3 regions of the Janthinobacterium sp. SUN206 genome follow, and region 3 is predicted to be linked to each of the others. Evidence: predicted binding sites of a transcription regulator. Region 3 holds the regulator's gene; each other region holds the start of a gene.

The links. Region 3 encodes FliA, which starts transcription of late flagellar genes. Its sites were predicted from a motif close to CTAAAGTTTNNNNNNNNNNNGCCGNTA; they were not measured.
Region 1: O3300_RS24490 (DUF5610 domain-containing protein) is a predicted target of FliA. The motif match lies at 1,516-1,542, and genes of this name have one in related genera.
Region 2: O3300_RS24835 (flagellar protein FliT) is a predicted target of FliA. The motif match lies at 1,508-1,534, and genes of this name have one in related genera.

The regions. Positions count from the first base shown of each region.
Region 1 is NZ_JAPWIB010000005.1:272,399-275,672, forward strand. It holds gene sbcB (exodeoxyribonuclease I) at 18-1,466, opposite strand; gene O3300_RS24490 (DUF5610 domain-containing protein) at 1,614-2,243, shown strand; gene O3300_RS24495 (GGDEF domain-containing protein) at 2,245-3,210, opposite strand.
Region 2 is NZ_JAPWIB010000005.1:342,051-345,324, forward strand. It holds gene O3300_RS24830 (FimV family protein) at 1-736, shown strand, start outside; gene O3300_RS24835 (flagellar protein FliT) at 1,168-1,419, opposite strand; gene O3300_RS24840 (HDOD domain-containing protein) at 1,643-2,470, opposite strand; gene O3300_RS24845 (M13 family metallopeptidase) at 2,609-3,274, shown strand, end outside.
Region 3 is NZ_JAPWIB010000001.1:2,452,133-2,455,406, reverse strand. It holds gene flhF (flagellar biosynthesis protein FlhF) at 1-185, shown strand, start outside; gene O3300_RS11090 (antiactivator of flagellar biosynthesis FleN protein) at 178-1,041, shown strand; gene O3300_RS11085 (RNA polymerase sigma factor FliA) at 1,087-1,818, shown strand; gene O3300_RS11080 (flagellar motor protein) at 1,800-2,546, shown strand; gene motD (flagellar motor protein MotD) at 2,552-3,274, shown strand, end outside.

The DNA.
Region 1 (3,274 bases), on a different contig from region 3:
AGCCCGGCATTTTGCATTTAGTCACGCTGTGGTGCGACGATCTCCGCGTAATCGTAGAGTTCTCCCAGAATTTCCTCGCCCCGCTCATCGACGGATTCCGACAGCACGTCGATTTCCGTAAACAGCATTTCGATGGTGCGGGCGCCGGCGTCGCCGTCGAACAGGCGGGCGGCGCGGTGCTGTTCCCAGCGCAGGCTTTCCGCTTCGCTCAGGGTTTGCGGGAAATTGCGGGCGCGGTAGCGGAACAGCAGTTCCTGCAGGCGCTCATCGGCAAACGAGGGGCGGGCCGTGGCCAGCTTGGCAGGCGTGTCGCGGCGCAAGGATTCGAGCAGGCGGCGGTCGTCGTTGCTGACGAAACCATTGTACAAATCTTCATCCACGTCCAGCGCGGCATTCGCGCCCGGGCGCTGGAACACTTCGGCCCAGACGGCATCCATGTTCGGCGCCGCGGCGGCGAATTGCGCGTTGACCTTCGCCGCGTCCAGATCGATGCCCCATTGCGCGGCCATGGCCGGCGACAAGGTCTTTAAATTGCCGACCAGCATGGGCGACTTGTTCAGGTGCACGCTTTTCACGGGCAGGCGCGTCATGCCTTCCGGCATGGCGTCCTTGCGCGTGAACAAGCGCGTGCGGATGGTGTCGGCGTCCAGCTGGAACAACTCGCGCGGGTCGTAGGCGCAATCCCAGACGAGGATTTCATTTTTATTGCTCGGGTGCGTGGCCAGCGGCCAGACGATGCCCAGGCAACCCCGTTCGGCGGGGAACATGCCCGACACGTGCAGGAAAGGCTGGCGCTCGCCGGCGGCCAGGTGCATGCCCATTTCGCTGGCGACCCGGTCCTTCTTGTGCAGGGCCAGGCAGAATTCGAACAGTTTCGGCTGTTTTTCCTTGATCAGGCGCGCCAGGGCGATGGTGGCGCGCACGTCGGACAGTGCATCATGCGCCGCTTCGTGGGCCAGGCCATTGACCTTGCTCAAGTGTTCCAGTTTAAAACTGGTCTGGCCATCGTCGCGCTTCGGCCATTGAATGCCTTCCGGGCGCAGCGCGTGCGTCATGCGCACCACGTCGAGGATGTCCCAGCGGCCGCAATGGTTCTTCCATTCGCGCGCATACGGGTCGATCAGGTTGCGCCAGAACAGGAAACGCGTGACTTCATCGTCGAAACGGATGGTGTTGTAGCCCACGCCGATGGTGCCTGGCTCCGAAAAGGCCGCTTCGATGGTGGCGGCGAACTGGTGTTCGGGCACGCCCAGCTGCAGACACTGCTGCGGCGTGATGCCCGTGATCAGGCACGACTGCGGGTCGGGCAGGAAATCATTGGCAGGCTGACAATACAGCATGATGGGTTCGCCGATCTCGTTGAGGTCGGCATCCGTGCGGATGGCGGCGAACTGGGCCGGGCGGTCGCGGCGCGGCTGGGCGCCAAAGGTTTCGTAGTCGTGCCAAAGAAAGGTCTGGTTAGTCATTGATGGTCGTTGCTTGATTGGTTATCCGGGCCGCCAAAAGCGGCCGCTGCTACAGTTTTCTGAAAACCTGCCGATACTACACGAGAGGATGGTCATCATCGCGTTTCCCGCATGGTGGCATACATTGCCCGTTCAAGGAGGTCTATCGTGTCAATTCCCATCGCCGCAAGCGGCAATTCCACCCCTTCCGTGACTTCCGTCAGTACGGGCGTTGCCGGCAAGGACGATAAAGTCCAGCAAAAGGACGGCGTCAACGCTGAAATGAGCGTGAATGACCGCACCAAGCTGCAATTGAACGCTTCCATCATGCAGGCGTCGCTGAACGTGTCGATCGGTTCCGAGAACGAACCGCTGGCGCTGCTGTACAAGACGGCCATCACCAACATCAATGAAGCGCTGAAGGGTCAGTACGGCGAGGATGCGATCCAGAACGCGGCTTCGCAGGATAACAGCGCCGAAGCGACGGCGAACCGCATTGTATCGCTGTCGACGGGATTTTTTGATGCTTTCAAGAAACAGAATCCCGGCCTGGACGACGATACGGCCTTGACCAAGTTCATGGACACCATCAGCGGCGGCATGGAAAAAGGCTTCAAGGAAGCGCGCGACATCCTGGGCGGCTTGAAAGTGCTGAATGGCGACATCGCCGGCAATATCGACAAGACGTACGAGCTGGTGCAAAAGGGCTATGCCGACTTCATCGCCGCGCACAGCAGCAAGAAGGATGATGCCGCCAAGCCGGATGCTGGCAAGCCGGCCGACAGCAAGGCTGCCTGAACTACAGCATGACCCTGTTGCGGCCCGATGCTTTGGCGCGATAGAGCGCCGCGTCGGCTGCGGCGATCAGCGCATGGTCGTCCTGTTCGGCCGCCAGGCTGGCCACGCCGAAGGAACCCGTGATGTGCGGCAAGGCGCTGCGCATGTCGGCGAAGATGACGGCGAGCTGCATGCGCTCGCACAAGCGCTCGGCCACCCGCAAGGCCACGTGTTCGTTGGTATCGGGCAAGATCACCATCATTTCCTCGCCACCGTAGCGCACGGCAAAATCCGTGGGCCGCAGGGCGGCGCCCAGCACTTGCGCGGCGATGCGCAGTGCCTGGTCGCCCGCCTGGTGGCCGTGCGTGTCGTTGAAGCGCTTGAAATGGTCGAGGTCTATCATCACCAGCGACAGCGGCGAGCCGCTGGCGTGGGCCGTGACGATCATGTTGGGCAGTAAATCCGTCAGCCAGGCGCGGTTGTACAAGCCCGTCAGGCTGTCGACCATCGACAGCTGGCGGTAGAATTCGCCCAGTTTTTGGCGCCGGCGCAGCAGGGCATTGGCGGCGCGGATGCGGAAGGACAGCAGCCGCAGCAGGTTGCGCGCCAGGCCGTTCGACTGTTCGATCAATTCCCAGACGATGGCCGCGTCGATCACCAGCAAATCGGTTTCTTCCAGGGCGGAAATGGCGGCCAGGTTGCTCGCTTCATCGAGCACCGATTGTTCGCCCACGCTTTCGCCGGGCAAGACCTTGCTGACGGTGCCGTCATCCATGCCCGTGTGGGTGTCGGCGGCCACGGCCAGCGAGCCGCGCAGGACGATGTACAGGCTGGCGCCTTGCGTGTCGGCAATGGCTTCGCCCGCTTCCAGGCGCATCACGGGGCAGGGCGCTAGCATGGCGGCCGTCTGGCTATCCGCCCCATCGCGAAATAGCTGTAAATCGCCGATGTTGCAGCCTGAAGCGCCGAAGTTGCCGATCTGTTCCACAATCACACTTTCAAAAAGCCGGCGCGCGAGCAGGGGGCCGGTAGCTTCATGATAGCGTAAAGCG
Region 2 (3,274 bases), on a different contig from region 3:
CGCCCCTGTCAGCGCGCCAGCCAGGTCCGCCGTTCCGGCGCCCGCGCCCGCGCCTGTGCCCGTGCCCGTGCCGCAACCGTTGCCATTGCCGCGCGCCGTCTCCGCCGCGCCGTCGCCCGATGCTGCCGCCCTGGCGGCCCGCGCGCGCGCCGAGGGCCTGGTGCGCCCGGCGCGCGTGTTCGTGCCGCCGCCCGCCGCGCCCGCGCCGCCCGCTGCCGCACTGCGTCCGGCGCCGTTGCGCCGCGCCACGGCGCCCGTCGCCGCTTGCGCGCCGCAAACCAATATGGAGCAGGCGCAAGCGTGCGTGGCGCTGGACGAGAAAAACGCGGCTTTGAATGACAAGCTCGGCGAATTGGAAGGCAAGATCGGCGCCTTGCAACAGGCGCTGGCTCAGCCTGCCGCCGCTGCTGCCGCCGCTGCGCCGGCTGAGGCGCAGGCGCCGCATGCCAAGCCCAAGCCCAAGCCCCTGCACGCGGCACCGGCAGCCGAGAAGAAGGCGGGCGGCAACGGCTTGCTGTGGCTGGGTATCGGCACCCTGGCCTTCCTGTTGCTGACGGCCCTCATCGTGTACGTCGTGCGCAAGCGCAGGCAGGCGGCGGGGCCGGGCGCGCCGTCGAAATACTGGGTCTTGCTGCGCAAGCCATTCGGCCGCAAGAAGAAGGAGGCGCCCGTGCTGACGGAGGCGGTGGAGGAGGGGGCGGCGGACGAGCCGGAACCGGAGCCGTTCTCGCGTTGATGATGTTGCAATGGCTGCGACAAGGCGGCGCCGGAATTTGATATAAAAAAAGATATTGAAAAAAGACAGAAAAATGCTTGTATCGCGTGTTGCCTGTTTCTTAAATATGGTGATATGATTAATTCAGTGGACTTGCTCTACGACAAAACAGCCCCAGCCTGGCGCAGTCACCAACGATAGTGTGGCGCGGCAAACAGGTGTAGCGTTGCATAAACGCCTGGGTCTGGAAGCGGTTCGCGATGCCGACGATGTGCTCGCGAACGCCGGATGCAACCGGCAGCGAGGCGACGCCAGGAGATACCTGGGGCTCGCCTTCCAAATTCCCCCTCCTTGTTTCCCGAGCGCCGCAGATGGCGCGCTCCCCGGCAAGGCGGCAGACGTAAAAAAAGCACCCGCGGGTGCTTTTGTCGTTTCTGGCGCTGCCATATGACTTACATGCGGGCGCGCGAACCTTGCATGGCGTTCGGCAACTGCGTCATCCACGGTTCCGTGATGGTGCGGATTTCGCGGTCGTTGGCCAGGATTTGCTTGAGCAAGTCGATCTTGCGCAGGCGCGAGGCGCCGGCCTGGGCGGGCACCTTGCCCGTCATGACCGTGCTGGCGGCGCTGGCGCACTGGTTTTCCAGGGCATCCAAGTCATTCCAGTCGCTCGAACGTGCGGCCACGACCATTTTATTGGTCATTCCTGCAATATTTTCATACATCGAGAGAACGTCGTTGGAGGTCATGAGCACACCCGTAACTAGTGAATGGATTACCGCTTGTCTAGATTAACGGCGTGCTTAACGGGAACTTGAGGGTGTTTTTGAAAAAAAAGTGAAAATAATTTGGATAATTTTGGCGATCCGCCGGAATCGTCCGCAAACCCGCATGGATGCAGGGTCGGCGATGCCGGCGGTGGGGGATTTATTTGACGAGTTCTTCCAATCCCGCGCTCAGTTCGGCTGGCGGCGGCATCTTGTCGACCAGTACCGAGGGCGGCAAACCCAGCGCTTCGGCCACGTTGCCGGGGTAGCAGGCGATGATTTCTTCATTGCTCAGGGCGTTTTCATCGATGCGGGCGCGCCAGGCGGCCAGGTGGATGATGGCGGCCAGGCGGTTCAGCGGCGCCTTGGCCAGCGGGTCGGGAAAGGCGGCGATGGCGTCGGCAAAGGCGCCGGGGAACTTCCAGCGGCGCGCCAGTTCGGCGCCCACCTGTGCATAGTCATAGCCCAGCGAGACCCGCTCCGCGTCGAGCCGGCGCGCATCGAGGGGCGGGGCGATCTTGTCGAGCTGCATGGCTTGCTCGGGCATGGCGGCATGGATCACCAGTTGGCCGATCGCATGCATCATGCCGATGGTGAACGCCAGGTCCTGGTTGTCGCCCGTCTGCCTGGCGATCCAGCGGGCCGACACGGCGCTGTGCAGGCTGTAGCGCCAGAATTGCGGCAGGTTCAGGCCGGGCACGGCCTTGAAGCCGCTGACCAGGCCCGAGCTGATGACGAGGGTGCGCACGGTAACAAAGCCGAGCATGAGCACGGCGTCTTCCACCGTGCCGATGCTGCGCGAGACGTGGTAATAGGCTGAATTGGCCAGCCGCAGCAGTTTGGCGCTCAAGGCCGGGTCCGCTCCCAGCTGGCGCGCGATGTCTTCGGTGGCGATGGCGGGGTTGTCGAAACTGCGCACCAGTTCATCGACGATCTTCGGGGCGGCAGGCAGGGCGTGGGGTTGCTGGAACAGCGCTTCCAGTTGCATGGCAATCTCCTTGGCGTACGCGCGGCACGGGGTCGTGAAACTATAGGCCGATTTTTTGTCCGCATGCAAAAAAGTTCCGGGATGCTTTTTGCATGGGAAACAGGCTATGATTTTGACTATTCCATCGAAAGGATCGCCATGCACGGTTTGCGTTTTTCCTGGTCCCGGACGCCTGTCCAGGCCGCCATCGTCCTCGCCCTGGCCGGCGTCTCGCTGGCTGGTTTGCCGGCCCAGGCGCACGGTCAGGCCGCCGGCGACACGGCTGCCGTCCCCGTGAAAGTCTTGCCCGGCGACGACTTCTATGACTACGTGAACGGCGACTGGCTGCGCAGCACGGAGATTCCCGCCGACCGCAGCAGCTGGGGTTCGTTCGCCATCCTCGCCAATGCGACCAACGAGCGCATCATCGCCCTCGTCGAGGGCCTGGCGGCGGCGCCGCAGGCCGATGCCTCCGCGCGCCAGGTCAGCGATTTTTACCGTTCCTGGATGGATGAATCGGCTATCGAAGCGAAAGGCTGGGCCCCGATCAAGCCCTTGTTGAGCAAGATCAATGGCATACGCGACCAGGCCGGGCTGGCCCGCGCGCTGGGCGAGAGCTTGCGCGCCGATGTCGATCCGCTCAATTCCACCAATTTTTATACGGAAAACCTGTTCGGCCTGTGGGTGGCGCAAGACTTGAACGACACCACGCGCAATGTCGCCTACCTGCTGCAGGGCGGACTGGGCTTGCCCGACCGTGCCTTTTACCAGGACGACAGCGCCCGCATGCAGGGCTTGCGCGCGGGCTACCAGGCGCATATCGCC
Region 3 (3,274 bases):
ATGTGTCGAACGGCCAGCGCGTGCCGGAAGACCTGTACCTGGCCGACCGCGGCTACCTGATCGACCGTGCCTTCAAGCTCAAGCGCGATGCGGCGGCCACGCAGTTTTCCGACGCCGAACTGCCGCTGCTGATGGCGCAGGCGGCCGCCCGCAACAATGAAGCGCGCGGGGTGCACCTTGGCTAATTTCGATTTCGACCAGGCCGAAGGCTTGCGCCGCATGCTGGCCGGCCCGCAGCCGCGCGTCATGACGTTCCTCTCGGCCACGCCGCAGGACGACAAGGGCGCCATGCTGGTCAACCTGGGCGCGTCGCTCGTCTACGGCGGCAATGACGTGCTGCTGCTCGACGCCAGCGGCGGCAGCGATGGCGTGGCATCGCGCCTGGGACTGGCGCACGGCGCCAGCCTGCGCGACGTGGCGCGCCAGCAGTGCGGCTTGAACCAGGTCATCCACCAGGTGCCGCAAGGCTTCGGCGTGGCCAGCCTGGGCGCGCGCAACCATTTGATGGACAGCATGGATTATGCGGGCGAGGATGAACTGCGCCGCCTGGGCAAGACGTTCGAGGTGCTGGCGCGCCAGAGCGGCATCGTGCTGGTCGACGGCGTCGTGGCGGACGAGGGGGCCTGCTTCCCCGTGCCGCTGATGGCATCGTCGGATATCGTCGTGCAAGTCTCGACCAGCGCCACCTCGATCAAGGCGGCGTACTGCCTGATCAAGCGCCTGAGCCAGGAACTGGGACGCCGTCCGTTCGGCATTCTCGTCACCGGCGCTTCCGAATCCGAAGCAAAAGTGGTATACGATAATATGGCGCAGGCGGCGAGCCGCTACCTGGCCGTGAAGCTGACTTCGATGGGGTCCGTGCCTGCCGACGAGTATCTGCACCGCGCGGCGCGGCTGGGCCGCAGCGTGGTCGATGCGTTTCCGCTGGCGGGAGCGTCGGTGGCGTTTCGCGGACTGGCCGAGCGGCTGGCCCGTTCGGCGGCGCCGGTGCTTGGCGGCACCTTGTACCAGACGGGGAGCCCGCACCAGTTCAGCGCCTGAATCGAACCGCAGCACCAGATAAGATGAGAAAACAATAAGCAGCCTATGTACACGGTCAAAGGGAAATCGAACAAGGACTATTTGCTGACGGAGCACATTCCGCTGGTGAAGCGTCTGGCGCACCATATGAAGGCGAAATTGCCGCCTTCGGTCGAGGTCGATGACCTGATCCAGGCCGGCATGATCGGCCTGCTCGATGCCATTACGCGCTATGAAGAGACGCATGGCGCGCAGTTCGAGACGTATGCCGTGCTGCGCATCCGCGGCGCCATGCTCGACGAATTGCGCACCAGCGACTGGCTGCCGCGCAGCATGCGCCAGAACATGCGCAAGATCGAAGAGGCGATGAGCACCCTGCAGCAGCGCCTCGGCCATCCGCCGACCGAGTCGGAAGTGGCGAAGCTGCTGAAAATGTCGCTGGCCGACTACCAGGAAATGCTGGGCGACGGCGGCGGCCACCAGCTCGTGTACTACGAAGACTTTCATGACCCGGACGGCAATGACAGCTTCCTCGACCGCCACTGCGTGGACGAGGACAGCGACCCCTTGCGTTCCCTGCTCGATACCGATTTCCGGCAATCCGTGATCGATGCCATCGACGCGCTGCCGCCACGCGAGAAAATACTCATGGGCCTGTATTACGAAGAAGAGCTGAACCTGAAGGAGATCGGCGCGGTGATGGGCGTATCCGAATCGCGCGTCTCGCAGCTGCATACCCAGGCCGTCGCGCGCCTGCGCGCAACCTTGAGGGAGCTGGCGTGGACTGGTCCAGCGTAATCGGGCTGGCGCTGGCGCTGGCCGGCCTGCTGGTCGGCCAGGCACTGGAAGGCGGCAAGATGGCCTCCCTGCTGCAGCCGGCCGCCTTTGCCATCGTCATCGTCGGCACCTTCGGCGCCGTGCTGCTGCAGACGCGGCTGCGCACTTTTGTCCGCGGCCTGGAAATGCTGCGCTGGGTGTTCCTGCCGCCGTCCGACACGCGCGCTGCGCTGGCGCGCGACATCGGGCAATGGAGCCTGACGGCGCGCCGCGACGGCCCGCTGGCGCTCGAACGCCTGATGGAAAACACGGCCGACCGCTTCAACGCCAAGGGTTTGCGCATGATCGTCGACGGCATCGCGCCCGACAAGCTGCGTCAGCTGCTCGACGTGGAAATCTCCGCCTACGAAATGGCCGAGCGCCAGGCCGTCAAGGTGTGGGAATCGGCGGCCGGCTATTCGCCTACAATCGGCATCCTGGGCGCCGTGCTGGGCCTGATCCACGTGATGGAAAACCTCACCGACCCCAGCAAGCTGGGCGGCGGCATCGCCGTGGCCTTCGTCTCGACCATCTATGGCGTGGGTCTGGCCAATCTGCTGTTCCTGCCGGTGGCCAATAAACTCAAGGCCATCGTCTCGCGCCGCGTGGTGCAATATGAAATCACGGCCGCCGTGCTGTACGACATCGCCACGGGCGACCACACGCGCATCATCGAAGAGCGCGTGTCCAGCCTCTTGCACGAGCATTGACCATGATGCGGCGCGCGCGCAGGAAGTATGACGAGGAACCGGATAACCAGGACCGCTGGCTGATCTCGTACGCCGACTTCATCACCCTGCTGTTCGCCTTTTTCGTCGTCATGTATGCGATTTCGCAAGTTAACGAAGGCAAGTACCGCGTCTTCCAGAGCGCCATCGGCCAGGCCTTCAGCCTGGAAAAGGGCGCGCCGCCCATCATCATGGAAGCGCCGCAGGCCATCCCGTTGCCCAATCCCGCCCTGAAACGCCGCACGGAAGCCATCCGCCGCGAGCGCGAACACATGACGCGCCTGGCGCAGGACCTGACGTCGACCCTGGCGCCGCTGGTCAAGGAAGGCAAGGTGCGGGTCACGCAGACGAGCCGCGGTGTGAGCGTGGAAATCAATGCCAGCGTGCTGTTCGATCCGGGCGCGGCGGGCCTGACGGCGGAATCGGACCAGGCCTTGCGCGCCGTGGCCGTGCTGCTCAAGGACGACACGCACGACGTGCAGGTGGAAGGGCATACGGATGTGCAGCCGATCAGCAATTCGACCTTTGCCTCGAACTGGGAGTTGTCGGCCGCGCGCGCCAGCGCCGTGGTGCGCCTGTTCATCGCCAGCGGCGTCAAGGCGTCGCGCCTGACGGCCGTGGGCCACGCCGACAATATCCCCGTGGCGCCGAACGCCACGCCGGAAGGGCGCGCGCGCAACCGCCGGGTCGCCGTGACGATTTTGTCGGGC